2 regions of the Streptomyces sp. SJL17-4 genome follow, and region 2 is predicted to be linked to the other one. Evidence: riboswitches for the same ligand, from Rfam matches in the RefSeq annotation. Region 2 holds a riboswitch; the other holds the start of a gene.
What was found. Region 2 has a riboswitch for S-adenosylmethionine ahead of thrC (threonine synthase). Riboswitches for the same ligand answer to the same signal wherever they lie in the genome.
Positions count from the first base shown of each region.

Region 1: another riboswitch for S-adenosylmethionine. It lies ahead of N5875_RS28160 (aminotransferase class V-fold PLP-dependent enzyme); the one in region 2 lies ahead of thrC (threonine synthase).

Region 1 is NZ_CP104578.1:6,259,075-6,273,263, reverse strand. Features, by position in the region: gene N5875_RS28185 (NlpC/P60 family protein) at 1-927, opposite strand, end outside; gene N5875_RS28180 (NYN domain-containing protein) at 1,215-2,579, opposite strand; gene N5875_RS28175 (hypothetical protein) at 2,613-2,855, opposite strand; gene N5875_RS28170 (rhomboid family intramembrane serine protease) at 3,014-3,766, shown strand; gene N5875_RS28165 (Lrp/AsnC ligand binding domain-containing protein) at 3,763-4,044, shown strand; gene N5875_RS28160 (aminotransferase class V-fold PLP-dependent enzyme) at 4,115-5,518, opposite strand; SAM riboswitch class IV at 5,778-5,894, opposite strand; gene trpD (anthranilate phosphoribosyltransferase) at 5,977-7,041, opposite strand; gene N5875_RS28150 (cytochrome bc complex cytochrome b subunit) at 7,173-8,795, opposite strand; gene N5875_RS28145 (Rieske 2Fe-2S domain-containing protein) at 8,792-9,844, opposite strand; gene N5875_RS28140 (c-type cytochrome) at 9,841-10,650, opposite strand; gene N5875_RS28135 (heme-copper oxidase subunit III) at 10,725-11,345, opposite strand; gene N5875_RS28130 (hypothetical protein) at 11,548-11,949, shown strand; gene N5875_RS28125 (Ig-like domain-containing protein) at 11,974-13,230, opposite strand; gene N5875_RS28120 (cytochrome c oxidase subunit 4) at 13,353-13,751, opposite strand; gene ctaD (cytochrome c oxidase subunit I) at 13,748-14,189, opposite strand, start outside.
Region 2 is NZ_CP104578.1:3,963,359-3,977,547, forward strand. Features, by position in the region: gene N5875_RS17580 (hypothetical protein) at 1-608, shown strand, start outside; gene N5875_RS17585 (hypothetical protein) at 598-2,358, shown strand; gene groL (chaperonin GroEL) at 2,526-4,154, opposite strand; gene N5875_RS17595 (cold-shock protein) at 4,519-4,722, opposite strand; gene N5875_RS17600 (MoaD/ThiS family protein) at 5,122-5,397, opposite strand; gene thrC (threonine synthase) at 5,430-6,740, opposite strand; SAM riboswitch class I at 6,734-6,878, opposite strand; gene N5875_RS17610 (glucosyl-3-phosphoglycerate synthase) at 7,028-7,969, shown strand; gene N5875_RS17615 (hypothetical protein) at 8,060-9,898, shown strand; gene N5875_RS17620 (trehalose-6-phosphate synthase) at 10,012-11,454, shown strand; gene N5875_RS17625 (helix-turn-helix domain-containing protein) at 11,516-12,004, opposite strand; gene N5875_RS17630 (helix-turn-helix domain-containing protein) at 12,476-12,826, opposite strand; gene N5875_RS17635 (NAD(P)-binding domain-containing protein) at 12,925-13,809, shown strand; gene N5875_RS17640 (immune inhibitor A domain-containing protein) at 14,001-14,189, shown strand, end outside.

The DNA of each region.
Region 1 (14,189 bases), 2.3 Mb from region 2:
CGACAGGCCGTTGAAGAAGACCAGGTCGCCCGGCTTGAGCTGGCTGCGGCCGATCTTCGTGCCGTCGTTCTGCTGGGTGTACGTGGTGCGCGTGAGGTTGACGCCGGCCTTGCCGTAGGCCCACATCGTCAGACCGGAGCAGTCGTACGCGTTGGGGCCCTCGGCGCCGGAGACGTACGGCTTGCCGATCTGGGTGGCGGCGGCGCTGAGCGCGGCGGCGCCGAATCCGGACGCGGGGGCCTCGTTGCCGAGGTCGATGCGCTCGCCGGCGGCGCGGCTGGCGCGCTGCTCCTTCTTCCGCTCCTCCTCGGCCAGCTTGGCCTTCTCGGCGGCGGTGAGGGTGTTGAGGAGCTTCTGGGCCTCGGCCAGCTTGCCCTGGAACTTCTTCTTCTTCTCGCCGAGCGTCTTGCGGACGTCCTCGAGGTCGCCGAGCTTCGTGGTGGCCTCGGCGCGCTGCTGCGCGAGGCTGCGCTGCTTGGACTGGATCGAGGTGAGGACGTCGGCCTGCTGGGCGCTCAGCTGGTCGATCGCGGACGCCTTGTCGAGGTACGTGTCCGGGTCGGCGGAGAGGAAGAGCTGGAGCGCCGGGTCGATGCCGCCGGAGCGGTACTGGGCGCTGGCGACCGAACCGATCTGGTCGCGCAGGGTGTTGAGCTCCTGCTGGCCCCGGGCCACCTTGTCCTGGAGGTTGCCGATCTCCTCCTGCAGCTTGCCGCGGCGCTCGTCGGCGAGGTTGTACTGCTCCGTGGCCTCCTCGGCCTCGTGGTGCAGCTTGTCGACCTTCGACTTGACCTCGTCGATCGTGGGCTTGGCGGGGGCCGCCTGGGCGCCCGTCTGGGCGGTGAGCGCTACGGCGGCGGCCGCGGTCGCGGTGAGTACGGTCACACGCATGCGGCTCGGCTGCTTGGGTCGACGGTGGGACGCCACGAAGGCGAGCTCCTTCTTCCTCAGAGCCGCCCAACCGGTAAGGGGCGGGCGGTTCCTCCGCCGCCACCCCGGATGGGTGATCAACCGCGCGAAGGTTCGAGCCCCGACCCTAGTGACCAACTTGTGATCAGTTCAAATCCCACTGGCAAAAATATCGCTCACGGACCACTTAATTTACACAGACCGCACAGGCAGTGATGGGCACTTGACGGTCCGCCCTCCAGAATTCGGGCATAAGACCCAGGAGTTGCGATGTGCTGTGATGTGCTCCGATGTGTCGCGATGCGTCAGGAGAGCCGCGAAAGCCGCTTCAGCAGCAAGGCGGACGCCACGGGGCGCGCCCCGGCCTTCGCCACCCCGTCGGCCACCTCGCGGTCGGTGGAGACCACCACGACCGGCCGGCCCGGCGGCTCCGCCCGTACCAGCTGACGGATCAACTCGTCGGCGGTCACACCGGGCTTGGAGAACAGCACCCGCACCCCGCGCGGCGGCGCGAGGAGCACCGGGGCCGCCAGCTCCGCCCCGTCGAAGACACAGGTGACCTCGGCGCCCGAGCGGGCCGCGAGGGCCGACAGGCTGCCGAGCAGCCGCAGCCGCTGCTTCTCCAACGGCATCGTGGGATAGCCGGTCTTGGTGACGTTGTAGCCGTCGACGACCAGATGGGCCTGCGGGAGCGCGAGGAGCTGGTCGAGCAGCGCCGGGTCGGTCTCGGAGAGCGCCCGCGCCGCGATGTCCTTCGGGGACATCCGGCCCGGCTCCACCGCGTCCACGGTGTCCGCCGGGTGCACCGACACGGGAGGCAGCGCGAGTTCGCGGCGCAGCCCCTGGGCGGCGTCGAGCACGGTGTCGAGCAGCAGCCGCAGTCGCATGTCCTCGACCGAGCGCCCCTCACGGGCGGTCCTGCGGCTCGCCTCCAGGGCCGCCTCGACCTCGCCGAGCCGGGCCTTGAGCCGCCGGCTCTCGCTCTCGGCGGACGACACCTGGGCCGCCGCCTCGGCCTTCGCCGCGTCGATCTCACCCTGGACGCGGCGCAGCGCCGCCTCGCCGCGCTTCACATCGCTCTGGGCACTGCGCAGCTTGCGGTGAAGCGATTCCGCTTCCTTCCGGGCCGTCTCCAGGTCGCGCCGCAGCTGCTCGGTCTCGTCCCGGGAGCGGTCCCTCGCGGCGGCGAGCTCCTCGCGCAGCCGCTCCAGCTCGCGCCGGCCCGCCTCGTCGGCCCGCTCGGCGTCGACGCGCAGCGCCTCCTCGCCCGCGGCGGCCACGAGCTTGACCCAGCCCGGCGGGCGCAGCACATAGGCGGCGGCCGCCACGTCGACGGGGTCGGCGGCGGCGGGCGGGGTGCCGGTCTCGACGGCTCCGGCCAGTTCGGGCTGGCCCTGCTTGAAGCGCTCGCCGATCCGCTGCCGGAACAGGGGGTCGCTCTCCAGGGCCGCCGCCATGGCGTTCCCGGCGAACTTGGCGCGCCGGGTCGCGGTGAACCGGGCGTACTGCCGCAGAGGTGCGGGCAGCTCCGCGACGGTCAGCCCGCCGAAGGCGTCGGCGACCAGCGCGACGACCCGCCGCCGTACGCCTTCCGGCAGTGGGTGGTCGAGCGTCTCGGCAGCGTCACCTGCCGCGCCGGCCGGCTCTCCACCGTGCGCGGGCTGCTCCACGATCCGTCACCCCTATGTCGTCCGCGCCGTCCCTCAGGAGGCGGCGCCCGGCCTGTCCACCAGCTCGATCTGGTCCACCGCGTTGCACCAGCGGCAGCGGACCGACTCGATGGTCTCACTGACCACCTGCCGCTCCTCGACCGTCGGGTCGCCCGCGAGGTCCAGATGGACGTACTCCACGACCTTGGAGGAGCGCGTCACGTCGAAGCGGGTCAGATTGCCGCAGAGCGTGCAGCGCCACCGGGTGTCGGCGGTCGGCAGGGGAACCGTCGTCATCGTGCCGTCCTTCTTCCTGTTGCGTGGTACCAGGTGCGGGAGCCGCGGTGCGCCGTCGAACTGCGGTCGTACTGCCCGTTACCCTACGGCCTCGCCGGTACGCGGGGGCACGGCGAGGCACTCTGTCCAGTTCGGCCCCGGTACGCCATGATCTGTCCATGATCGACTGGCGAGGTGCGGTCCGTGCTGTCCGCGCTGTTATGGGGGCCTGGCGCGGCGCCCTCGGTGGCCCCACGGTGACGTACGGACTGATCGCCGCCTGCTGTCTGCTCTTCGTGATCGGCCCGGTCTCCGGTCTCAACCCGGTGTACGGCACGGCGGACGAGCTCCTCGCCGCGCAGGGCGTGTACTTCCGGCGCTGGGGTGTCGTCCCCGCCGAGCTGATGAGCGGCGACTCCCGCGCCCTGCTCACCCCGCTCACCGCGCTCTTCGTCCACGGCAGCTGGCTCCACCTGCTGGGAAACATGCTGTTCCTGTACGTCTTCGGGGCGATGGCCGAGGAGCGCATGGGTCCCGTCGGGTTCGCCCTCTTCTACCTGGGCACGGGCTACCTCGCGCTGGTGGGGTACGCGGTGGCGCACGCGAACAGCGAGCAGACCCTGGTCGGGGCGTCCGGGGCGATCTCCGGGGTGCTCGGGGCCTTTCTCTTCCTCTTCCCGCGCTCCCGGGTCACCAGTCTCTTCCCGTTCCTCTTCTTCCTGCCGCTGCGCTTCCCGGCCTGGATCGTGCTGATCTTCTGGTTCGTGCTCCAGTGGCTGGCCGCCCGAGCCGCCGGCGCCGGTCCCGGCGTCGCCTATCTGGCCCATGTGGTGGGCTTCTCCCTCGGCTTCCTCTACGCCTGGGGGCGCTACCGGGGTGGGGATAGAGTGAAAGCCCAAACCGCGGCGACCGAGGGAGAAAGCCAGCCGTGATCACCGCGATCGTGCTCATCAAGACCAGCGTGGACCGCATCCCCGAGATCGCCGAGTCGATCGCCGCGCTCGACAGCGTCAGCGAGGTCTTCTCGGTGACCGGCACCTACGACCTCATCGCCATGGTCCGCGTGCCCCGTCACGACGACCTGGCGGACGTGATCCCCGGCAGCATCAGCAAGATCCCGGGCGTCGAGGCCACGGACACGCATGTCGCCTTCCGTACGTACTCCCAGCACGATCTGGAGGCGGCCTTCGCCATCGGTCTGGAGTCCTGAGACTCGTTCACGGCAAGGATGAAGGGGGCTTCCCGACCGGGAGGCCCCCTTCACCCGTACGAGTGAGTGCTCAGCCGCGGTCCGGGACGCAGCGGCCGTCCTCGGTACGGTAGTTCCACTGCGCGCCGTCGCGGACGAGTTCCTTCACGGCGCCGACGAACCGCTCCACGTGCTCGTCCGGCGTCCCCGCGCCGAAGCTCACCCGGATGGCGTTGAGCGACCTCTCGCCGGGGGCAGCCTCGGGGGCGCCGCACTCGCCCGGGTCCTGCGGGTCGCTGCCGAGCAGCGTGCGGACCAGCGGGTGGGCGCAGAAGAGACCGTCACGGACGCCGATGCCGTACTCGGCGGAGAGCGCGGCGGCGAAGTGGGAGCTGTTCCAGCCCTCCACGACGAAGGAGATGACGCCGACGCGGGGCGCCTCGTCGCCGAACAGCGAGAGCACCTTGACCTCGGGCACCTCGACGAGGCCCGCGCGGACCGTGTCGATCAGGTGCTGCTCGCGGGCGACCAGCTGGTCGAAGCCCGCCTCGGTGAGCGCCTTGCAGGCGGAGGCGATGGAGTAGACGCCGATGACGTTCGGGGAGCCGGCCTCGTGCCGGGCCGCGGTGGTGTGCCACTCCACGTCCACACCACCGTCGGCCCGACGGGCCACCTTGCGGGAGGCGCCGCCGCCCGCGAGGTAGGGCTCGGAGTCCTGCAGCCAGTCGGCGCGGCCGGCGAGGACGCCGGAGCCGAAGGGCGCGTACAGCTTGTGCCCGGAGAAGGCGATCCAGTCCACGTCGAGCTCCTGGACGGAGACCGGGTGGTGGGGCGCGAGCTGGGCGGCGTCGAGCACGATCCGGGCGCCGTGCGCGTGCGCGGCGGCGGCGAGCTCCTTCACGGGCCACAGCTCACCGGTGACGTTGGAGGCGCCGGTGACGCAGACCAGCGCGGGGCCGTAAGGGTCGCGGTCGGCGAGGGCGCGCTCCAGGGTCGCGACGGCCTGCTCGGGGGTGCGCGGGGCGTTGAGGTAGGTGACCCGGGCGTCCCGCCACGGGAGGAGCGAGGCGTGGTGCTCGGTCTCGAAGACGAAGACCTGGCAGTCGGCCGGGAGGGTGGCGGCGAGCAGGTTGAGGGAGTCGGTGGTGGAGCGGGTGAAGACGACCTGGTCGCCGGGGCGGCAGTCGAGGAACTCGGCGACGGTGGCGCGGCTGTTCTCGAAGAGGTCGGTGGAGAGCTGGGAGAGGTACCCGGCGCCGCGGTGGACGCTGCCGTAGTAGGGGGCGTAGGCGGCGACGTCGTCCCAGACCCGCTGGAGGGCCGGCGCGCTGGCCGCGTAGTCGAGCGCCGCGTAGGTCACCTCGCCGCCGGTGACGAGCGGGACGGTGACGTCCCGGCCGAGCACGGGGAGCGGGGCGGCGCAGCAGGGGTCGGCGGCCTCGGCGACGGCGGACTCGGCGACAGCGGTGGTGGGGGCGGCAGGGCGTGCGGACATGGCGGTATCTCCCGGCGGGCGGTGCGGAATGGCTTCGGTGATCCCGTACGCGGCCGGACACGGCGGGGTACGGGTGATGCCTCGGAAGACACGGGTGCACGGGTGACGGGTGCACGGGGGAAACTCAGAGGTACACGGGGTACGCGGAAGTGACCCTGATCCGATGATCCGAGGGTGAAGAAGGGGCGTACTCGCCCTATCGCATTCGCTTGCTCACGGAAAAAGCTCCTCGAGAGACCAGGACCCCTGGTGTTCGAGGGGTCCGCGCTTGCCGTAGACCTCGCTGCCTACGGCCTGGTCATCACCCGGGGCACCCCGCCACGGACGGAGGGTTGCCGGACAGCAAGCCGGGGCCAAAACGCTGTCACTCGTGACCTGTAGAGCATCCTGCCACATGATCGACGAAGTGCAAGACCCCGGTCCGCATGGTGGACCGGGGTCATGTGTCGGGACGACCGTCACGCGTTGCTGGCGGCGATCCAGCGTTCCAGGGCCCGGCGGGCCTCGCCGGAGTCGATCGCCTCGGCGGCCTTCTCCATGCCGGCCCGGATCTGCTCCGCCAGGGTGCCCTCGCCCGGCGTGAGCGCGGTCAGCGCCGCCGCCGAGTTGAGCAGCACCGCGTCCCGTACCGGACCGGTCTCCCCCGCGAGCAGTCGGCGGGCGACATCGGCGTTGTACGAGGCGTCCGCACCGCGCAGGGCCTCCACCGGTACGAGGTCGATGCCGACGTCCCGGGGGTCGAAGGCCTCCTCCCGCACCGCGCCGTCGCGGACCACCCAGACCCGCGAGGTGGCGGTGGTGGTCAACTCGTCCAGCCCGTCGTCGCCGCGGAAGACGAGGGCGGAGGAGCCGCGCTCGGCGAGCACCCCGGCCATGATCGGCGCCATCCGGGCATCGGCGACACCGGTGGCCTGGGCCTTGACCCGGGCCGGGTTGGTGAGCGGACCGAGGAAGTTGAAGGTGGTCCGGATGCCGAGTTCCTTGCGGGCGGCGGCGACATGACGCAGCGCGGGGTGGAACTTCACCGCGAAGCAGAAGGTGATCCCGGCCTCCTCGGCGACCTCGGCGACCCGCCGCGGGGTCAGCTGGAGGTTGACGCCGAGCTTCTCCAGGACGTCGGAGGCGCCGGAGGCGGAGGACGCGGCCCGGTTGCCGTGCTTGACGACCTTCGCGCCGGTGCCGGCGACGACGATCGCGGACATGGTGGAGATGTTGACGGTCTTGGCGCCGTCGCCGCCGGTGCCGACGATGTCGACGGACGGGCCGGGCACCTCGATCGTGTTCGCGTGCTCGTACATGGTGCGGACGAGGCCGGTGATCTCGTCGACCGTCTCGCCCTTGGCGCGCAGGGCGACCGCGAAGCCGGCGATCTGGGCGTCGGTGGCCTCGCCGCGCAGGATCCGGTCCATCGCCCAGGCGGTGTCCTCGGCGCTCTGGTCGCGGCCGGTCAGCAGACCTTCCAGGACGACGGGCCAGGAGCGGCCCGCCGACGTAGGTCCTCCAGCGGGGGTCGCAGCGCTCATGGCAGCTCCTGGTCAGTCCGTAACGGCTAGGGCTCCACCCTATCGACCCCCGGGGACGGCAAAGAGCCCCGTCCAACGAATGGACGGGGCTCTCACCGTGGCGACTTGTCGAAAGTCAGGAGTTCAGATGATCAGTGGTGGCCGTGGCCGCTCTGGATCTCCTTGTACTCCTCGACCGTGGGCTTGGCGATCTGGCTGTCGTCGCCGTAGTAGCCCTTGTTGAGCTTGACCCGGAGCTTCTCCATGCGCCCGATCTTGCGCTCCACGCCGTTCTCGTCGACGGCCGGCGGAAGCTCCGCCGCGTCGTACTGCTCGTGCGCGGTGAGGCGGTGCAGCTCGCCCTGGCTGAGCGGCTCGTGGATCTCGACGAACTCACCGTGCGGCAGGCGCTTGATGATGCCGGACTCGCGACCGTGCAGCACCTTGTCCTTGTCGCGGCGCTGGAGGCCGAGGCAGATCCGCTTGGTGACGATGAACGCGATGACCGGGCCGACGAAGAAGAAGATCCGCACGAACCAGGTGATCGAGTTGAGCGACAGGTGGAAGTGGGTCGCCCAGAGGTCGTTTCCACCACCCACGAGCATGATCATGTACGCGGTGATCCAGGCGACACCGAAGCCGGTGCGCGTCGGAGCGTTGCGCGGGCGCTGCGCGATGTGGTGCTCGCGCTTGTCGCCGGTGATCCACGACTCGATGAACGGGTAGACCGCGATCGCCGCGAGGACCGCCGGGAAGATCGCCAGCGGGATCATCACGCCCAGGACCAGCGTGTGGCCCCAGAGGTTGATCTCCCAGCCCGGCATGACACGGATCAGACCCTCGGCGAAGCCCATGTACCAGTCGGGCTGGGCGCCGGTGGACACCTGGTCCGGCCGGTACGGGCCGAGCGCCCAGATCGGGTTGATCGAGGCGATCGCCGAGATGACCGCGATGACACCGAAGACCAGGAAGAAGAAGCCTCCGGCCTTGGCCATGTAGACCGGCAGCAGCGGCATGCCCACGACGTTCTTGTTCGTACGGCCGGGGCCCTCGAACTGCGTGTGCTTGTGGAAGAACACCAGGATGAGGTGGGCCACCACGAGGCCGAGCATGATGCCGGGCAGCAGCAGGACGTGGGCCGAGTAGAACCGGGCCACGAAGTCGCCGCCGGGGAACTCCCCGCCGAACAGGAACATCGACAGGTACGTGCCGACGACCGGCACGGACAGGATCGCGCCCTGCATGAAGCGGACACCGGTGCCGGAGAGCAGGTCGTCCGGGAGCGAGTAACCGGTGAAGCCGGTGAACATGCCCAGGAAGAACAGCAGGAAGCCGAACAGCCAGTTGATCTCACGCGGCTTGCGGAACGCGCCCGTGAAGAACACGCGCATCATGTGCACGAACATGCCGGCGAGGAAGATCAGCGCCGCCCAGTGGTGGATCTGCCGGATGAGCAGACCACCGCGGACCTCGAACGAGATGTGCATCGTCGAGTTGAACGCCTCGGACATCAGCTGTCCCTGGAGCGGGACGTACGGTCCGACGTACTCCACCTCGTTCATCGACGGGTGGAAGAACATCGTCAGATAGACGCCCGTCAGGATGATGATGAGGAAGCTGTAGAGGCAGATCTCGCCGAGCATGAAGGACCAGTGGTCCGGGAAGATCTTCCGCATGTTGGCCTTGGCCAGCGTGTAGATCCCCAGGCGTCCGTCGGCCCAGTCGGCGACCCGCTCACCGGCGGGCGCTTTCTTCGTATCGGTCACGGTGCTCATCCGCGCTCCCAGAAGGAAGGACCGACGGGCTCGTCGAAGTCGCCGAGCGCCTCCAGGAAGCCCTTGTCGTTCACGCCGATCCGCAGCTGCGGGAGGGCGTGACCGGCCGGGCCGAAGATGACGCGGGCGCCGTCGGAGAGGTCGAAGGTGGACTGGTGGCACGGGCAGAGGACGTGGTGCGTCTGCTGCTCGTACAGGGAGATCGGGCAGCCCACGTGGGTGCAGATCTTCGAGAAGGCGACGATGCCCTCGTGCGACCACTCGAGCTCGCGCTTGTCCTTGATGTCCTCCGGCTGGATCCGGACGATCATCAGGGCGGCCTTGGCGATCTCCACCTGGAAGTGGTGGTCGTGCTCCGAGAGGCCCTCGGGCATCGCGAAGGTCAGCGAACCGACCGCGACGTCCTCGGGACGAAGCGGCTCGTGCGTGTTCATGTTGATGAGCTGAAGCCCCTTGGCCCACATGGTGGTCCGGAGCTTCTTCTCGGGCAGCGGGCCCATGTCACGCAGCAGCACGATTCCGGAGAGCGGAACGAGCGACAGCGCGCCGAACATCGTGTTGCGGATGAGCTTGCGGCGGCCCATGCCCGACTCGGCGGCACCGGCCGCGAAGTCCGACATGACCTTCGCCTTGGTCTCGGCGTCGGCCGCGATCGGGTGACGCTCGTCCGCGATCTCGACATCGGACATCAGGGTGCGGGCCCAGTGGACCGCGCCCGCGCCGATGAAGAAGAGCGCCAGACCCAGGGTCCAGCCCAGTGCGAAGTTGAGCGCGGACACCCGGCCGAAGGGCCAGATGTACACGATCTTGTCGACCGGGAAGATCACGTACGAGGCGATGAAGCCGACGGTGGCCAGCATCGACAGCGTGAACATGAACGCCACCGCGCGCTCGGACCGGCGTGCGGCCCGCTCGTCGATGTCCTGGATGCGGGGCTTGTGGGGCGGGAGGCCCGGGTCGGCGAACGGGTCGTCGGCGACCTTCACCGCGCCGTGCGCGGTGTCCTGCCCTGCCGGCAGGGTCTCTTCTGGAATCTCTTGGCTACTCATGACTTCTTGGCCTTAGCGGTGTGGGCCGCGACCCAGATGGCAACTGCGATCAGCGCACCCAGACCGAAGATCCAGGCGAACAGGCCCTCACTGACGGGGCCGAGGCCACCGAGCGAGAGACCGCCCGGGCTGTCGGCCTTCTCGCCGTTGACGGCCTGGACGTACGCGATGATGTCCTTCTTCTCCTTCTCGGGCATCGTCGTGTCCGGGAAGGAGGGCATGTTCTGCGGGCCGGTCTGCATGGCCTCGAAGAGGTGCTTCGGGCTCACGCCTTCGAGGTTCGGGGCGTACTTGCCGTAGGTCAGCGCGCCACCTTCACCGGTGAAGTTGTGGCACTGGGCACAGTTGGTGCGGAAGAGCTCGCCACCCTTGGCGATGTCGGCACCGTCAGGGCTGTACTGGCTCTCGGTCGGCGTGATCGGACCGGCACCGAGAGAGGCGACGTACGCCGCGAGCTGATCGATGTCAGCCTGCGTGTAGATGACCTTCTTCTTCGGGACCTGGGCGCCCGGCTGCTGGGCCGGCATGCGGCCCGTGCCGACCTGGAAGTCGACGGCGGCCGAACCGACGCCGACGAGGGAGGGGCCGTCAGTGGTGCCCTGACCGCCGGTTCCGTGGCAGCTGGCGCAGCCGACGGAGTAGAGCTTCTTCCCCTCCTCGATGGCGAGGGACTGGGCGGTTTCATCGGCCTTCGCCGTGCCCGCGGGCGCGAACGCGGCGTACAGCCCCCCAGTGGCCGCCAGCGCGAGAAGTAGGACGACGACCGCCGCCAGCGGATGGCGTCGTCGTGCGGAGAGCTTTTTCACGGATTACCCCGGTGTCAGGATCTTCTGCGTCGATGCTTGCTGGATGTCTCGGTCCGCCGTGTCGGCGGCGCCGACTACTTGATCATGTAGATCGTGGCGAAGAGGCCGATCCAGACGACATCGACGAAGTGCCAGTAGTAGGACACGACGATGGCGGCGGTTGCCTGCTCGTGAGTGAACCTCTTGGCGGCGTACGTCCGGCCGAGGACCAGCAGGAAGGCGATGAGACCGCCCGTCACGTGCAGGCCGTGGAAGCCGGTGGTCAGGTAGAACACGGAGCCGTACGGGTCCGACGAGAGCGAGAGGCCCTCGTGCTTCACCAGCTCGGTGTACTCGAAGACCTGTCCGCCGATGAAGATCGCACCCATCACGAACGTGATGATGAACCACGACCGGAGCTTCTTCACGTCGCCCCGCTCGGCGGCGAAGACGCCGAGCTGGCAGGTGAGTGAGGAGAGCACCAGGATCGTGGTGTTGGTGGCCGAGAACGGGAAGTTCAAGGCCTCGGCCTTTTCCGTCCAGAACTCGGCACCCATCACGGATCGCAGGGTGAAGTACATCGCGAAGAGGGCCGCGAAGAACATCAGCTCGGAGCTCAACCAGATGATGGTTCCGACGCTGGTGAGGTTCGGTCGATTGACCGACGGGTGCGCGTGCCCTGTTTCTACTGTCGTTACTGTCGCCACGACCGACATTATGTCGGTCGCTTATCCCGCCCTCACTCCGGGGGGTGCCGTTCGGAGTGTCAGAGGGGTGTGTCCAGCCCGAACGGCCCAGTGCGAGGCCCCCCTGGCGCCCTTCGAACAGGTGTTGAACGGGTGTTGACGGGGTGTGGACCGGAGTAGCATCCGCGCATCGGTCGACGACGACCCACCCGCCTTCCCAGCCGGAGGAACGATGCAGTCGAGTGCCACGGTCCTGGTCTACAGCGACGACGCGAACACCCGCGAGCAGGTACGGCTGGCGGCCGGGCGCAGGCCCGCGTCGGACGTCCCCCCGATCGAGTTCGTGGAGTGCGCGACGCTGCCGGCGGTGCTGAAGCACCTGGACGAGGGCGGCATCGACGTCTGCGTCCTGGACGGCGAGGCGGTCCCCGCGGGTGGCATGGGTGTCTGCCGGCAGATCAAGGACGAGGTCTTCCACTGCCCGCCGGTGCTGCTTCTCATCGGCCGCCCGCAGGACGCCTGGCTGGCCACCTGGAGCCGCGCGGACGCCGCGGTCACCCTTCCGGTGGAACCGGTCGAGTTCGCGGCGTCCCTGGCCTCCCTGCTGCGCTCGCGCCTGTCGATCGACGCCTAGTCACCGCACGAGGCGAACCGAGCCCTAGAGAGGGAGGGGCCTGAGGCGGGCTCTCTCCGTGGGGGTCACCGGGTTGCCGGTGGCCTCCACCAGGGCGCTGCCCTCGCGCCACTTGGCCCACGGCATGTTCCAGTCGCCGAAGCCGTTGCCGAAGGTGTCCATCGTGTCGCCGTAGCTGTTGACGGTCCTGACGATGTCGCCGGGGCGGACGGTCTCGTAGAACCAGGCCGCGTTCCCCGTCGACATGCCGACACAGCCGTGGCTGACGTTCGCCACGCCCTGTGAGCCGACCGACCAGGGCGCGGCGTGTACGTACTCGCCGCTCCAGGTGACCCGGGTGGCGTAGTAGACCGGCAGGTCGTACGACTCGGAGCTGCCCTCCGAGATGCCGATGCTGGTGCCCCGCATCCGGACGTAGTACTCCTTGCCGAGCACCACTTTGATGCCGTTTCGGGTGGAGAAGCCGGGTTTGCCGGTGGTCACCGGAATGGTATTGATCACTTCTCCGTTGCGCCGCACGGTCATGTAGTGCGACCCGGCGTCCGCGACGGCCTCGATCCGGTCGCCGATGGTGAGCTTCAGCGGCTTGGACGCGCCGCCGTAGAGCTTGTCGCCGACCTTGAGGCCGTCCAGGTTGCCGGTGACCGTGATCCGCGTGCCGGCCGGCCAGTACTCCTTCGGGCGGAAGTGCAGCTTCTTGTCCTCCACCCAGTACCAGGCGCCCTCGACGGACGGCGTGGAGCGGACCTTGAGCGCCCGTTCGACGACGGCGCGGGCCTTGCGGTCCTTGACGGGGAGGCTGAGGTCCGCCGTGATGGGCTGTCCGACGCCGTACGTGCCCGCCTCCGGGCCGAAGGTCGCGGTCAGGGCCCGTTTGGCCGGGGCCGTCTCGAAAGTGAACGTACGGGCGCCTGGAGCGCCGTCCTCGTCCTCGGTGGCGACGCGGACCGTGTAGCGCGCCCCGGCCGCCAGGGCCGCCGTGGAGCGCCACCGCCGCCCGTCCGCGGTGAGTTCGCCCGCGAGGTGGTGGCCCGAGGCGTCGATGGCGGTGACGTCGGTGATCCGGCCGTCCTCACCCTTGGCGGTGACCTCCAGGGGCTTCTCGGGGTCCGCCTTGGCGCCGTCCGCGGGGGCGCTGACCGCGAGCTGGTCCGCGGCGTCATACGCCCTCGCCGACAGCGGATGGCCGTCGGAGCCGGCACATGCCGTGGCGCCCGCGGTGACGGCGACGGCCAGAAGGGTGCAGCTCAGAACAGTCCGAATGCGCGGCGTGTCGTTCATGACTTCACGCTAAGGACAATCCTCGCTCCCAGCGCGCCCGAGTGCTGCAAAAGAGGGGCCCGGGCACTTCGGTGACGAAGTGTCCGGGCCCCTCGGGTGCTCCGGTGCGGAGCGGGGTACCGCTACTGGTTCTGGTTCTCGCCGCGGTAGAACTCGAAGACCCAGCCGAAGAGGCCGACCAGGATCAGCGGGAACGAGAAGTACAGCAGCCACCAGCCCATGGCGATGGCGAGGAAGGCGAGTCCGCCACCGATGGCCAGCGACAGCGGCTGCCAGCTGTGCGGGGCGAAGAAGCCCACTTCACCGGCCTCGTCCGCGACGTCGGCCTCCTTGTCGTCCTGCGCCATCGCGTCGACACGCTTGGCCGTGAAGGCCAGGTAGTAGCCGATCATGATGGACAGGCCGAACGCCAGGAACAGCGCCGTGGTGCCGACCGGCTCCTTCGACCAGACGCCGTACAGGACGGCCATGGCAAGGATGAAGACGCTCAGCCAGATGAACATCTTGCCCTGGATCTTCACTTGCCGGCCTCCTTGCCGCCCACGAGGGCCTCGGCCGCGTGCCCCTTGTTCTCGAGCTGGTCGAGAGCCGCGATCTCAGGGTGGTGCAGATCGAACGCCGGGGATTCCGAACGGATCCGCGGCAGGGTGAGGAAGTTGTGCCGCGGCGGCGGGCAGGACGTCGCCCATTCGAGCGAACGGCCGTAGCCCCACGGGTCGTCGACCTCGATCTTCTTGCCGTACTTGGCGGTCTTCCAGACGTTGTAGAAGAACGGCAGGATCGACAGACCGAGCAGGAAGGAGGAGATCGTCGAGATCGTGTTCAGCGCGGTGAAGCCGTCGGCGTCGAGGTAGTCCGCGTAACGACGCGGCATGCCCTCGGCACCGAGCCAGTGCTGCACGAGGAAGGTGCCGTGGAAGCCGATGAACAGCGTCCAGAAGGTCATCTTGCCGAGCCGC
Region 2 (14,189 bases):
TCTCGTTCACCAACTGGCGCATCACCCTCGACGAGTACGGCCGGGTCCGCGGCACCGGCCGGATGACGACCCAGGCGTGGTGCGGGGAGCAGACCGTCACCCTCCAGGCCTCCCTGGACAACGGCCGCACGTGGCGGAACCTCTCCGGCGCCAGGGCGAGCGGCGGCACCGCCGGCTACTGCCCGTTCGACGTCTCGTCCGGCGGCTACGTCAACGCGCTCTACCGGCTGCACCACGCCGAGAACGACCACATGGTCGCCAGGACCACCGGCAGCGTCCGGCTCGGCCGCGTCCCGACCCGGTTCTCCGCTTTCGCCATCACGCCCTCCCGGCCGTACGTGGACGCCAAGATGACTGTCTCCGGCACCCTCCAGCAGCGGACCGGCGGCGTCTGGAAGCCCCTCAAGGGCGCCAAGGTCACGCTCGTGTTCAAGCCCAAGGGCGACACCCAGTGGTACTGGGTGACCCGGAACGTCACCACCGGCAGCAACGGAAAGTTCAGCTTCCGCGCCACCAACTACGGCGACGGTTCCTGGGCGTTGGTGAAGCAGTCCGCGAACGGCTACTTCTACAGCGAGACGAAGGCGAAGTACATCGATGCGCGCTGACCTCCGGCGGACCACCGCCGCCCCGCTCGCCACGGCCGTGCCGAGACGCCTCACCACGGCCGTGCCGAGAACCCTCACCACCGCAGTGCCGAGAACCCTCGCCACGGCCCTCGCCGCGGTCCTCCTCGGCACGGGCGGCGCCCTCGCCACCCCGGCCCCGGCCGCCGCCGACACCCCCACCCCCTCCCCCCTCGGCATCGGCCCCGCCGTCACCGAGAGCCACCAGCGCGGCATCTTCGGCGTGTCCGCCTGGACCGACACCCCCGGTGTCACCATCACCAAGGTCTCCGCGACGCTCCGCAAGGGCGACACCGTCGTCGAGATCCCCTCGCTCCCCGCGTACGAGTGGGACAAGGGCCGCTTCGGCCTGGGCCAGGCGCCGCTGAAGCTGACCGAGGACGGCGGCACGATGCCCACCCTCGGCCGGTACGCCATCGACATCACGGCCACCGACTCGCGCGGCAACACCCGCACCCGCACCGACGCCGGCGTCCTCGACTTCACGCTCAGGCCGCAGCTGGAGTTCGCCTTCTCCGCCCCCGGCTGGGACGACCGCACCACGGTCCCCAGCGGCACCCTGACCGGTGTCCAGCCCGGCTCCGGCGACATCGTGCCGATCACCGGCCGGACGATCGACGTCCAGCGGACGACACCCCCGGCGAGCCCGGTCCAGTCCCCCGTCACCGACGGGACGGGCGCCTTCACCGGCGAGGCGTACACGGACGTCAGGCCGGGCGACGAGTTCCGGGTCGCCTACACCGAGGACAGCGACGAGGTCCACGGCAGCGCCGTCTGGACCCGCACCCTCTACACCTGGCGCCCGCACACCGTGACCGTGAAGGCCACCACCGACCGCGTACGGGTCCTCCCCGGACAGCAGGCCACCGTCACCGGCCGGATGACCGACCCGAAGAACGGCGGCGCGCCCCTGGCCGGCCAGCAGCTCCGGATCGGCCCGACCTCGGGCAGCTACCTCCACCCCACGTTCGCCAAGGTCGTCACGACCGACGCCGACGGCCGGTTCACCACACGGATCCCGTCCCTCCCCGGGCTGCGCATCGACGGCTGGGCGGCCGCCCCGGTCGACCCGTACCAGAGCTTCGGCACCGCCACGGTGGGCGGCCGGCTCGCGATGCCGCAGGAGGCACGGGTCCTCCTCCGCTCCCGCACACTGTCGGCCGACGCGAAGGTGACGGCGACCGGGAAGCTGCGCGCCACCTACGACCCCGAGGCCTCCGTCAGCGCGCAGCCGCTCCTCCTGGAGGTCTCGGCCGACGGCCGGACCGGCTGGCGGCAGATCGGCTCCGCCAAGGCGGACGACTACTACGACACCGTCGTCAGGGCCGGCAGCCGCGGCGGCTGGTACCGGCTGCGGCACCCGGCGACGGACGTCCTCGCCGAGGCCGTGAGCAACACCTTCCGCCTCGTCCGCACCGAGACCCGGATCACCGGAGCGAACGCCGGTCCCGAGCCGGTCCGCAAGGGCGCGTACGTCACCATGACGGGCACGCTCCAGCACTACACGAACCGCGCCTGGCGGACGTTCGGGAGCGGGTCCGTGGCCCTGCAGTTCCAGGCGAAGGGTTCGACGACCTGGCGTCAGGTCGCCACCGGCCGCCCGGCCGCCAACGGCAGGATCTCGCTCAGGGCGAAGGCGACCGTGGACGGGACCTGGCGTCTCCGGTACTACGGCGACGCCACGCACTTCACGTCGCCGTTCTCCTGGGCCGACTACCTCGACGTGCGCTGATCTACTGACCGGCTGACCGGCTGGTCGGCTGGTCGACCGGCCGACCTACCGGCTGATCGACCGCTGTGAAACGCCCGAGGGCGGCACCCCCTGGTGGGGGTGCCGCCCTCGGTCCGTTCTTGCGTCCCGCGTTCCGCGTTCCGCGATGAACCACCGATCCCGAAGGATCAGAAGTCCATGTCACCGCCCGGCATGCCGCCGCCGGCCGGCGCGGACGCCTTCTCCGGCTTGTCGGCGATGACGGCCTCGGTGGTGAGGAACAGCGCGGCGATCGACGCGGCGTTCTGCAGCGCGGAGCGCGTGACCTTCGCCGGGTCGATGATGCCCTCGGCGATGAGGTCGACGTACTCGTTGGTCGCGGCGTTCAGGCCGTGGCCGACGGGCAGGTTGCGGACCTTCTCCGCCACGACGCCGCCCTCGAGGCCGGCGTTGACCGCGATCTGCTTCAGCGGGGCCTCAAGCGCCAGCTTGACGATGTTGGCACCGGTGGCCTCGTCGCCCGCCAGGTCCGCCTCGAGCTTCTCGAAGACCGAGGAAGCCTGGAGCAGGGCCACGCCGCCACCGGCGACGATGCCCTCCTCGACGGCCGCCTTCGCGTTGCGAACGGCGTCCTCGATGCGGTGCTTGCGCTCCTTGAGCTCGACCTCGGTCGCGGCACCGGCCTTGATGACGGCCACGCCGCCGGCCAGCTTCGCGAGGCGCTCCTGGAGCTTCTCGCGGTCGTAGTCCGAGTCGCTGTTCTCGATCTCGGCGCGGATCTGGTTCACGCGACCGGCGACCTGCTCGCTGTCACCGGCACCGTCGACGATGGTGGTCTCGTCCTTGGTGATGACGACCTTGCGGGCGCGGCCCAGCAGGTCGAGGCCCGCGTTCTCCAGCTTCAGGCCGACCTCCTCGGAGATGACCGTGCCGCCGGTGAGGATGGCGATGTCGTTCAGCATGGCCTTGCGACGGTCGCCGAAGCCCGGGGCCTTGACCGCGACGGACTTGAAGGTGCCGCGGATCTTGTTGACGACCAGGGTCGACAGGGCCTCGCCCTCGACGTCCTCGGCGATGATCAGCAGCGGCTTGCCCGACTGCATGACCTTCTCCAGGAGCGGGAGCAGGTCCTTCACCGAGGAGATCTTGGAGTTGACGATGAGGAGGTACGGGTCGTCGAGCGACGACTCCATGCGCTCCATGTCGGTGGCGAAGTACGCCGAGATGTAGCCCTTGTCGAAGCGCATACCCTCGGTGAGCTCCAGCTCCAGACCGAAGGTCTGGGACTCCTCGACGGTGATGACGCCTTCCTTGCCGACCTTGTCCATCGCCTCGGCGATGAGCTCGCCGATCTGGGTGTCGGCGGCGGAGATGGAGGCCGTGGAAGCGATCTGCTCCTTGGTCTCGACATCCTTCGCCTGCTCGAGCAGGGCGCCGGAGACGGCCTCGACGGCCTTCTCGATACCACGCTTGAGGGCCATCGGGTTGGCACCGGCGGCCACGTTGCGCAGGCCCTCGCGGACGAGCGCCTGGGCGAGAACGGTGGCGGTGGTCGTACCGTCGCCGGCGACGTCGTCCGTCTTCTTGGCGACTTCCTTGACCAGCTCGGCGCCGATCTTCTCGTACGGGTCCTCGAGCTCGATCTCCTTGGCGATGGAGACACCATCGTTGGTGATCGTGGGGGCGCCCCACTTCTTCTCGAGGACGACGTTGCGACCCTTGGGGCCGAGGGTGACCTTGACGGCGTCAGCGAGCTGGTTCATGCCGCGCTCGAGACCGCGCCGGGCCTCCTCGTCGAACGCGATGATCTTGGCCATGTGAAGTGGTCCTCCCGGACATGGGGTGGATAACGCTCCAGGACCGCGCCGACGCCCGCGACGGACGGCCTCCGCAACTCCGCGTGGTTCCTTGCCCCACCCGGCCGGCGGCCTCGTCTGCCCGATCCTCGTAGCACTCTCACCTGCCGAGTGCTAACGCCAATGATTAGCACTCGCCCTATGAGAGTGCAAGCCGTTCCGAAGGAACGTCGATGAGGGGCGGTGGTCGGGCGACGGGAGGGGGCAAGCGACTCTCGACGATCGGGACGTACGGACGAGGGTCCGGGAACGCGTGAGGGGCCCGCTTCCCCTCAGGGATGCGGGCCCCTCGACGGCGTTGCGTCGGTGGCCGATCGCGCCGCGCTCAGACGGCGAGCTTGACCATGTCCGCCTGCGGACCCTTCTGGCCCTGCGAGATCTCGAACTCGACTCGCTGTCCCTCTTCGAGGCTGCGGTAGCCATCCATCTGGATCGCGCTGTAGTGGACGAAAACATCCGCACCACCGTCGACCGCGATGAAGCCGTAGCCCTTCTCCGCGTTGAACCACTTGACGGTGCCCTGAGCCATGCCTAACTCCCCTATTACTGGCCCTTGCGCGGGACCCGCACTTCGCGGAACCCGGGTCAGACCCTGCGCCGGAACGCGTCGACCGCGGCTGAATGTATCTGCCCAACTGCCCTCTGCAACAGGTCAATCGAGCGAGAATTCTGGGCGCCACGGAAAGGCGAATTGGGGAGAATCCCTTGAATTACGGGGCAAGTCGGGCCCGGCAAAGCGTGCAGAAGGTACACAACGCGCACGCACTTTGGCTGCTTCTTGTCGTGCGGGGACGCATTCTCATATGCGCCCGGCATGGGCAGCGGAGGGGACTTCCCCAACTCTACCGCGCTCAACCATGCAGAATTGCCCCTTCCGCTTTATGGCGCGGAAGGGGCAATTCAAGAAAGACGGGACAAGCGATACGGGTCAGCCTCCGGCGACGGCCGGGATGATCGAGACGCCGGCGCCGGCCGGGGTGGCCGTCTCCAGGCCCTGCTCGAAGCGCACGTCGTCGTCGTTCACGTAGACGTTGACGAAGCGGCGCAGCTTGCCCTGGTCGTCCAGGACGCGGGCGGCGATGCCCGTGTGGTTCTTCTCCAGGTCCGCGATGACCTCGGCGAGGGTCGTGCCCTCGGCCTGGACCTCGGACCGACCGCCCGTGTAGGTGCGGAGGATGGTGGGGATGCGGACGTTCACGGCCATGTCTTCGTAACCTTTCAGCGGTCCAGCGGTCTTCAGTGGGCCAGGCCGGCGTCGCGGAACGCGTCCAGGCTCGGGCGGATGGTGACGGTCGCCTGAGAGGTGTCGGCCACCGCGTCCAGGGTCTTGAGGCCGTCGCCGGTGTTGAGGACGACGGTGGTGAGGTTCGGGTCGATCAGCCCGTTCTCGACGAGCTTCTTCGCGACGCCGACGGTCACGCCGCCCGCGGTCTCGGCGAAGATGCCCTCGGTCTGCGCGAGGAGCTTGATCGCGTCCACGACCTGCTCGTCGTCGACGTCCTCCACCGCGCCACCCGTCCGGCGGGCGATGTCGAGGACGTACGGGCCGTCGGCCGGGTTGCCGATCGCCAGCGACTTGGCGATCGTGTTCGGCTTCTGGGGCCGTACGACGTCGTGGCCGGCCTTGAAGGCCACCGACACCGGGGAGCAGCCCTCGGCCTGGGCGCCGAAGATCTTGTACGGCTTGTCCTCGACGAGGCCCAGCTTGATGAGCTCCTGGAGACCCTTGTCGATCTTCGTGAGCTGGGAGCCGGAGGCGATCGGGATGACGAGCTGGTCGGGGATGACCCAGCCGAGCTGTTCGCAGATCTCGTACGCCAGCGTCTTCGAGCCCTCGCCGTAGTACGGGCGGAGGTTGACGTTGACGAAGCCCCAGCCCTCGCCCAGCGGGTCGCCGATGAGCTCGGAGCAGAAGCGGTTGACGTCGTCGTAGTTGCCCTCGATGGCGACGAGGTCACCGCCGTAGACCCCGGCCATGACGACCTTGCCCTGCTCCAGGTCGTGCGGGATGAACACACAGGAGCGGAAGCCGGCGCGGGCGGCGGCGGCGCCGACGGCGCCGGCCAGGTTGCCCGTGGAGGAGCAGGAGAGGGTGGTGAAGCCGAAGGCGCGGGCGGCCTCGATGGCCTGGGCGACGACCCGGTCCTTGAAGGAGTGGGTCGGGTTGCCGGAGTCGTCCTTGACGAAGAGCTTGCCGGGGGCGACGCCGATCTCGCGGGCGAGGTTGTCGGCCTGGACGAGCTTGGTCCAGCCCGGGTTCAGGTTCGGCTTGTCGGCGACGTCGGCGGGGACGGGCAGCAGCGGGGCGTAGCGCCAGATGTTGGCGGGGCCGGCCTCGATCTGCTTGCGCAGTGCCTCGGGGTCACCGGTGGGGAGGTCGTACGCGACTTCGAGCGGTCCGAAACAGAGTTCGCAGGCGAAGATCGGGCCGAGCGGGAAGAATTCACCGCATTCGCGACAGGAAAGCCCGGACGCGGGACCGAGGTCGACCGAAGTGGCGGGGGTAACAGTCTGTACAGCCATGGAGGCGAGGCCCTTTCTCCTCATCTTTCCCATGACGAATTTTTCGCCATGAGACGGATTTGGCACCTTCCCTAGCCGGGAGCCTCGCTGGAGGACGAGTAACCGACTGGAGGGTTGCCGGGGCTTCAACGGGCCGTTTCCCTCTGCCCCTCTGGATGAGCGGTATTCGATTGTGAAGCGCGGTGAACTTTCGTTCCTGCGCTCCGGCGCGGGCGGCACCCCGACGTGCATCGGGCATCCGCGTTGTTCAAGACTGTAACCGAAGGCCCGGACGCTTGGACCGGCCGTCCGAACCGCGAGATGGAGATCACGTGCTGGAAGAGGTGGAGCGCTGGCTGGACCGGCGGTCCTGGTCCGTGGCGGACCGGCCGTTGGAGCGGATCCTCGCCGCCAAGCGGAACACGAAGGTCAGCGTCGTCCTGCCGGCGCTGAACGAGGAGGCGACGGTGGGTGACATCGTCGCGGTGATCCGGCGCGAGCTGATGACGGAGGCGGTGCCGCTCGTCGACGAGCTGGTGGTGATCGACTCGGGCTCCACGGACCGTACGGCGGAGGTGGCGGCGGCCGCCGGGGCGCGGGTGGTCGCACGGGACGCGATACTCCCCCGGATACCGGCCGTGCCGGGCAAGGGCGAGGTCCTGTGGCGGTCGCTGATGGTGACCACCGGGGACGTCGTGTGCTTCATCGACGCGGACCTGCGGGACTTCTCGGCGGACTTCGTGTCGGGGATCGTGGGCCCGCTGCTGACCGACCCGGACGTGGACTTCGTAAAGGCGATGTACGACCGCCCGTTCGGAGACACTCCTGGTCAAGGGGGCCGGGTGACGGAGCTCGTGGCCCGCCCGCTCCTCAATCTGCACTGGCCGCAGCTGGCCGGTTTCGTACAGCCGCTGGGCGGCGAGTACGCGGCGCGTCGCTCCCTCCTCGAACGGCTCCCCTTCCCGGTCGGTTACGGGGTGGAGCTCGGCCTGCTCGTGGACGCCCTGCACACGGTGGGCCTGGACGCGCTCGCGCAGGTGGACGTGGGGGTGCGCAAGCACCGGCACCAGGACGGTCTCGCGCTGGGCCGGATGGCGGCGGCGATCTACCGGACGGCGCAGCTGCGGTTGTCGCGGGGGCATCTGGTGCGGCCGCGGCTGACGCAGTTCGAGCGGGGCGAGAAGGGCTTCGAGCCGCGGACGTACGCGGTGGACACGGAGGAGCGGCCGCCGATGGCCGACATCGTGGAGTACGCGCGCCGCCGCGTGGCCTGACCGCCCGAACCGACCACGGGGCCCGGCCGCCCGAACCGACCGCGTGGCGTAACGCCCGATGATGATCTGTTTTGCCTACATTGCCCTTTTATGCGCTTCAGACAACATCACCTGGGCAGGGGGCTCGCGGCCGTCACGGCGGCCGGACTGGCGGCCGGCTCGCTCGTGTTCACCGCGGCGGGCCCGGCCGCGGCGGACGTGGTCGAGCCCTTCGGCAAGCGGTACGACGAGTCGCTGTACGGCGACTTCACGACCATCGGCAACACGGTCATGGGCTGCCCGACCGCCCCCGCCGACCTGGCCGCCCGCTGTGCGACCTCGGCGAGCGGCCAGGGCACGGACAACAACAACACCTTCGTGATGCGGCGGATCGACACGGGCGGCACCGGAGGCGACTACGGCTCCAGCACCGGCCATGTGAAGATCCCGGCGGGCGCGGAGGTGGCGTACGCCCGGCTCTTCTGGGGCGGCAACGACGGCACGTACAAGGGGCCGAGCGGGGCGCAGCTGAAGCGCTGCGACATCTCCGGCGCGGATGTCGAGCGCTCGCCCGGCGACCCCACGACGACCGCCCCGGTGATCAAGGTGGGCGCGGGCGCCGCGACTCCGGTGTCGATCGACAGCATGGTCGCCGACCCGGCCGACACCAACGGCCCGCACTACTACACGGGCGAGTCGGACGTGACGGCCGCCTTCGCGGGCACGTCGGGGACGGACGCGCAGGTGGCGGTCGGCAACATCTGGGCGCCCAACGGCAAGGGCTGCGTGGCGGGTTGGTCGCTGACTGTGGTCCACAAGTTCCCCGGCCCGGACCCGGTGAAGGCCCCCGAGCGCCGCAACGTCCACGTGTACGGCGGGCACGTCCTCCAGCGCTCGACCTCCCCCGCGACCACGATCACCGTGGACGGCTTCTACCGGAGCGGCGGCACGGCACGGGCGAGCGTCACCGCGTACGAGGGCGACTGGAACACCCCGGGTGACAAGTTCCTCGTCGACGGCAAGAACGTCACCGAGTCCCACACGGGGAACACCGACAACTTCTTCATCAGCGAGGACGACGGCGCCGTCGATCCCAAGCTGGTGAACAACCTGAGCATCGACGCCAAGGCCTTCGACATCCCGGACGGGGCCGTCCCGCAGGGCGCGACCTCGGCGGACCTGACCTTCGCCACGAACGGCGACACCTACGTGCCGTCCGGACTCGCCTTCTCCGTCCCGGTCCCCGACCTGGAGATCACCAAGACGGCGAGCCCGCGCACGGTGAAGCCGGGCGACACGCTCACCTACAAGATCACCGCGAAGAACATCAGCACGCTCGACTACCCGAACGCCACGTTCAGCGACGACCTGACCGGGAACCTCGACGACGCCGACTACAACGGCGACGTGAAGACGGACCTGGGCAGGGCGACGTACACGGCACCGAAGATCGGGTACGTGGGGACCATCCCGGCCGGGAAGACGGCGACCGTCACCTACTCGGTGAAGATCAAGAACCCGCCGACGGGCGACGGGAGGCTCCGCAACAGCGTGAAGGTGGAGACCCCCCGCTCCAACTGCGGAGACGGCAGCGCGGACCCGGCCTGCGGGGTGACCCCAGAACTCGAAAAGCCGAAGCCGACGCCGAAGCCGACGCCGACGCCGACGCCGACGCCGACGGACCCCTCCCCCACCCCGGTGGATCCGACCCCGACGCCGACGGACCCCACCCCCACACCCCCGGCGCCGTCCGAGCCGCCCTCCCCGACCTTCCCGACCCTTCCGGAGCCCCCGGCCCCGGCCCCGGGACCGCACGGGAACGGCGGCGGCTCGATGGCCGAGACCGGCGGCAACGGCGAGCGTCTGTGGCTCCTCGGCGCCCTGGGACTCGCCCTCGCGGCGACGGGCGTCGTGGCGAAGGCGGCGATGCGCGGACGCCGAGAGACCTGACCCGGCGGCGGCACGGCGCCGCGAGAACTGATCGCCGCTCACTCACGGTGGCCGGATACGCCCGTCTCGTATACGTACGTTTGAGCGTTTACGGGACGGGCTAGGTTCGCCCCATGGCATCTGTGCTCGTGGCATCCAACCGGGGCCCTGTCTCGTACGTGCTCGGCGAGGACGATTCGCTCGACGCCCGCAGGGGCGGCGGCGGACTGGTCTCCGGGCTGAGCGCCGTCTCCTCGCAGGACAGCCTGTGGGTGTGCGCGGCGCTCGGCGAGGGCGACCGGGAGGCCGTCCGGCGCGGAATCGGCGAGCCGGGCGTCCGGATGCTGGACATCGACCCGGAGGTGTACGCCGACGCGTACAACGGCATCGCGAACTCGGTGCTGTGGTTCCTCCACCACCATCTGTACGACATCCCCCGCGAGCCGGTCTTCGACGCGGAGTTCCGGCGCCGCTGGGAGTCGTACCGCGCCTACAACCGGGCCTTCGCCGAGGCTCTGGCGGCGGAGGCGGCCGAGGGCGCGGCGGTCCTGGTCCAGGACTACCACCTGGCGCTGGTCCCCGGAATGCTCCGCGAGCTCCGCCCCGACCTGCGGATCGGCCACTTCACGCACACGCCGTGGGCGTCCTCCGAGTACCTGCGGATGGTGCCGGACGACATCGTCGAGGAGCTGCTGTGGGGCATGCTCGGCGCGGACGAGCTGGGCTTCCACACCTGGGGATGGGCGTCGTTCTTCATCGGCTGCTGCTCTCAGCTCGACGACTCCACGGGCATGGCCCAGGGCGTCTGGCCGAGCGGCGACCCCTGGCACGGGGTGGAGTGGCGCCGCTACGGCGTCGGGAAGGGCCGGACCCGGGTCAGGGCGTACCCGCTGGGCGTGGACGGCGACGAGCTGCGCTCGCTCGCCCACCGGCCCGAGGTCGACGAGAAGCTCGTCGCGCTCCGGGCCGAGGTCGGCGACCGCAGGACCATCGTGCGCGTCGACCGCACCGAACTCTCCAAGAACATCCTCCGCGGCCTCCTCGCCTACCGGGAGCTGCTCACCGTCCACCCGGAGTGGCGCGACCGGGTGGTCCACCTGGCCTCGGCGTACCCGTCCCGGCAGGACCTGGAGTCGTACCGCGCGTACACGGCGGCGGTGGCGGACCTGGCCGCCGAGATCAACGCGGAGTTCGGCACGGAGGACTGGCAGCCGGTGATCGTCTCCGTGGAGGACGACTTCGCCCGCTCGCTGGCCGCCTACCGCCTGGCGGACGTGGCCCTGGTGAACCCGGTGCGCGACGGCATGAACCTGGTCGCGAAGGAGATACCGGTGGTCTCGGAGGCGGGCTGCGCCCTGGTCCTGTCGACGGGCGCGGGCGCGTACCGGGAACTACGGCAGGACGCCCTGACGGTGAACCCCTTCGACGTCTCGGAGACGGCCGCCGCCCTCCACACGGCCCTGACGATGCCGGCGCCCGAACGCGCCGACCGCACGAAGCGCCTCGCGACAGCGGCGACGGCACTGCCCCCACAGCGCTGGTTCCTGAACCAGCTGGAGGCGCTGCGGGAGGGCTGAGCGTCACTCCCGTTCCGGATCGACGAGTGCAGAGCAGTCGCCCCCGAGGATCTCCGAGGCCTCAGGCCTCGCCGTCCTTGCCGCCGTCGATGACAGTCAGCTCGGTGGCCTTCGGCGCGTACGGGTCAGGGGTGCCCGCAGGAATGTTCTGGATGGCCTGCCCCTGGGCGGCCCCGTTGCCGTTGAACACGAAGTCGGGCCGGATACGCCAGTCACGGCCGTCCGGGTAGATGAACCCGGCCTCGGCGAGCTGCCGAAGAGCCCGCGAAACGGTCGACTGGGACATGCCCACCTGCTCGGCGAACTTGACCTGGGTCTCCACACGGACCAGACCATGGTCCTTGCGGTTCTGAAGGGCACACATCTTGTGGAACAGCCTGTAGGACGCCCCACTGAGGTCCGCCTCGGCGAGAGCGTTGTGCGCGTCGTATCCCATCGTCGTGAACCCACCTCCCCGGAACCAGAGCCCGTGCGCGGCGCCGACCGACGAGTGCACAGTGAGGTCCTGCACCTCGCCAGTGGTCCGGTTGAGCGTCTCGATCTTGGTCACTCGTCGGGCCGCACGCACAGGGTACCTCCGTGACTAAATGAGGCCATCCAGAGCTGGATGGCCTCACCTAAGACCTTCACTGTGCATTCATTTTCGCATAACCCAAGCGACCACTAGGCCCTTCTATGCAATTTTGAATAATCGATCTCCATACCTGCAACACAGCTCGGCCCTTCGTGCAGGTCAGGGGCTTGTCGCGGTCAGCTCGTCTTAATAGGGAAAGGGCACCCGCCGCGCGGGAGCCCCTGCGGTACTCGCTGCGCTCCGTTCCTCGGGGGTGCCCCACCCTCGCCCTGGGCATCCACCGGCCGCCGTGGGCCGAGGTCGGGGCATCAAAGGGAAGCGTGGCCGAGGCGGGTGGATGGTTCCCGTGCACACGTGACGGACGCCCGTCCGGCCTTCCCGCCGCTTCGGCGGGCTGTCGTGGGCCGAGGTCACGACGGGCTTTCCCGAAGGTGCGGGCTTGGTCTCCTAGGACGCCTCCGTCCGCTCCCGGCGTTCGCCGCCCCAGGCCGCCAGCGGTTCCAGGGCATCGTTGAGGCGGATGCCGTCCTTCGTGAGGGCGTACTCGACGCGCGGCGGGACCTCCTCGTAGGAGACGCGGTCCACGATGCCGTCCGCCTCCAGTTCTCGCAGGTGGGAGGCGAGGACCTTCTCGGTGATGCCCGGGATGCTTCGGCGCAGCTCGCCGAAGCGGCAGTTCGGCCGCTGGTGCAGCGCCCAGAGGATGAGCACCTTCCACTTGCCGCCGATGATCTCCATCGCGGTGTCGATGCCGCAGACGTGCCCGTCCTCGGCTCCGGGCCGGTTCAGCGTCGCCATGTGCCCCACCCTTCTGACCTGTTCGCTCACCTCAGGGTAACCACCCACTTCCAAGTGGGTACTTGAGCAGGTCAGAGCCTCGGAGCAGTCTTGTGGTCATGACAGCGAACCTGACGCAGAAGACCCCGCTCACCCTCCTCGGCCTCGGCGCCATGGGGACCGCGCTCGCCCGGACCTGGCTCGCCGCCGGTCACCCGCTGACCGTCTGGAACCGCACCCCGGCCCGCGCGGAGGTGCTGGCCGCCGAGGGCGCGAAGGCCGTGGACAGCGTGGCCGAGGCGGTCGCGGCGAGCACCCTCGTCATCGTCTGCCTCCTCGACGACGCCTCGGTGGAGACGACCCTGGACGGCGTCGACCTGACCGGCAAGGACCTGGTCAACCTGACCACCACGACCCCCGCCCAGGCCCGGACCCGCGCCGCGTGGGCCGAGGAGCGGGGCGCCCGCTACCTGGACGGCGGCATCATGGCCGTACCGCCGATGGTCGGGATCCCGGAGGCCGGCGGCTATGTGTTCTACAGCGGCTCGCGGGAGCTGTTCGAGCTCCACCGGGAGTCCCTCGCCGTGCCGGTCGGCACCACTTACGTCGGCGAGGACGCGGGCTTCGCGGCCCTCCACGACGTGGCTCTGCTCAGCGCGATGTACGGGATGTTCGCCGGGGCCACGCACGCCTTCGCCCTGATCCGGCGGGAGAACATCGACCCGGTCGCGTTCGCCCCGCTGCTCGGGAACTGGATCAAGGCGATGGTCGATCCGTCGGTCGGGCAGACGGCCCGCCAGCTGGTGAGCGGCGATCTCACCGCGGACGTGGTCTCCAACCTGGCGATGCAGGTGGCCGGCACGACGACGCTGCTGACCACCGCCGAGGAGCAGGGCGTCAGCGCGGAGCTGATCCGGCCGCAGTTCGACCTGATGCGCCGCCTCCTCGCCGTGAGCACCGGCGAGGAGGACCTGACGGGCACGGTGGACCTTCTTCTCGCGTAGCGGGCGGCACCTGCGGCCGGTAGCCCGGTGCCCGGTGCCCGGCAGCCGATTACCGGTAGCCGGTAAATCGGCTACCGGTAATCGGTGCGACCCCCTCCTCCTGAGGGGTGGTCTCGTGTCAGACTCTGCGGCGATCGTTCCCCCAGGCGATCCGTTTTCCCCCTCAGGCAAGCGGAAGGATCGCAACAGACGTGAAGAAGATTGTCGTGGGCATGACCCTCGGGTCGGCGCTCACCGCCCTTCTCGCCGCGGGGCTCACCCCCGCCACCGCGCAGGAGGCCCCGGACACCCCCGCCGGCGCCGCCGCGCACCGGCCGGACAACCGTCCCGGACCGCTCACGAAGCAGCGCACCGAGCTGCGGGAGAAGGCGATCGACCTG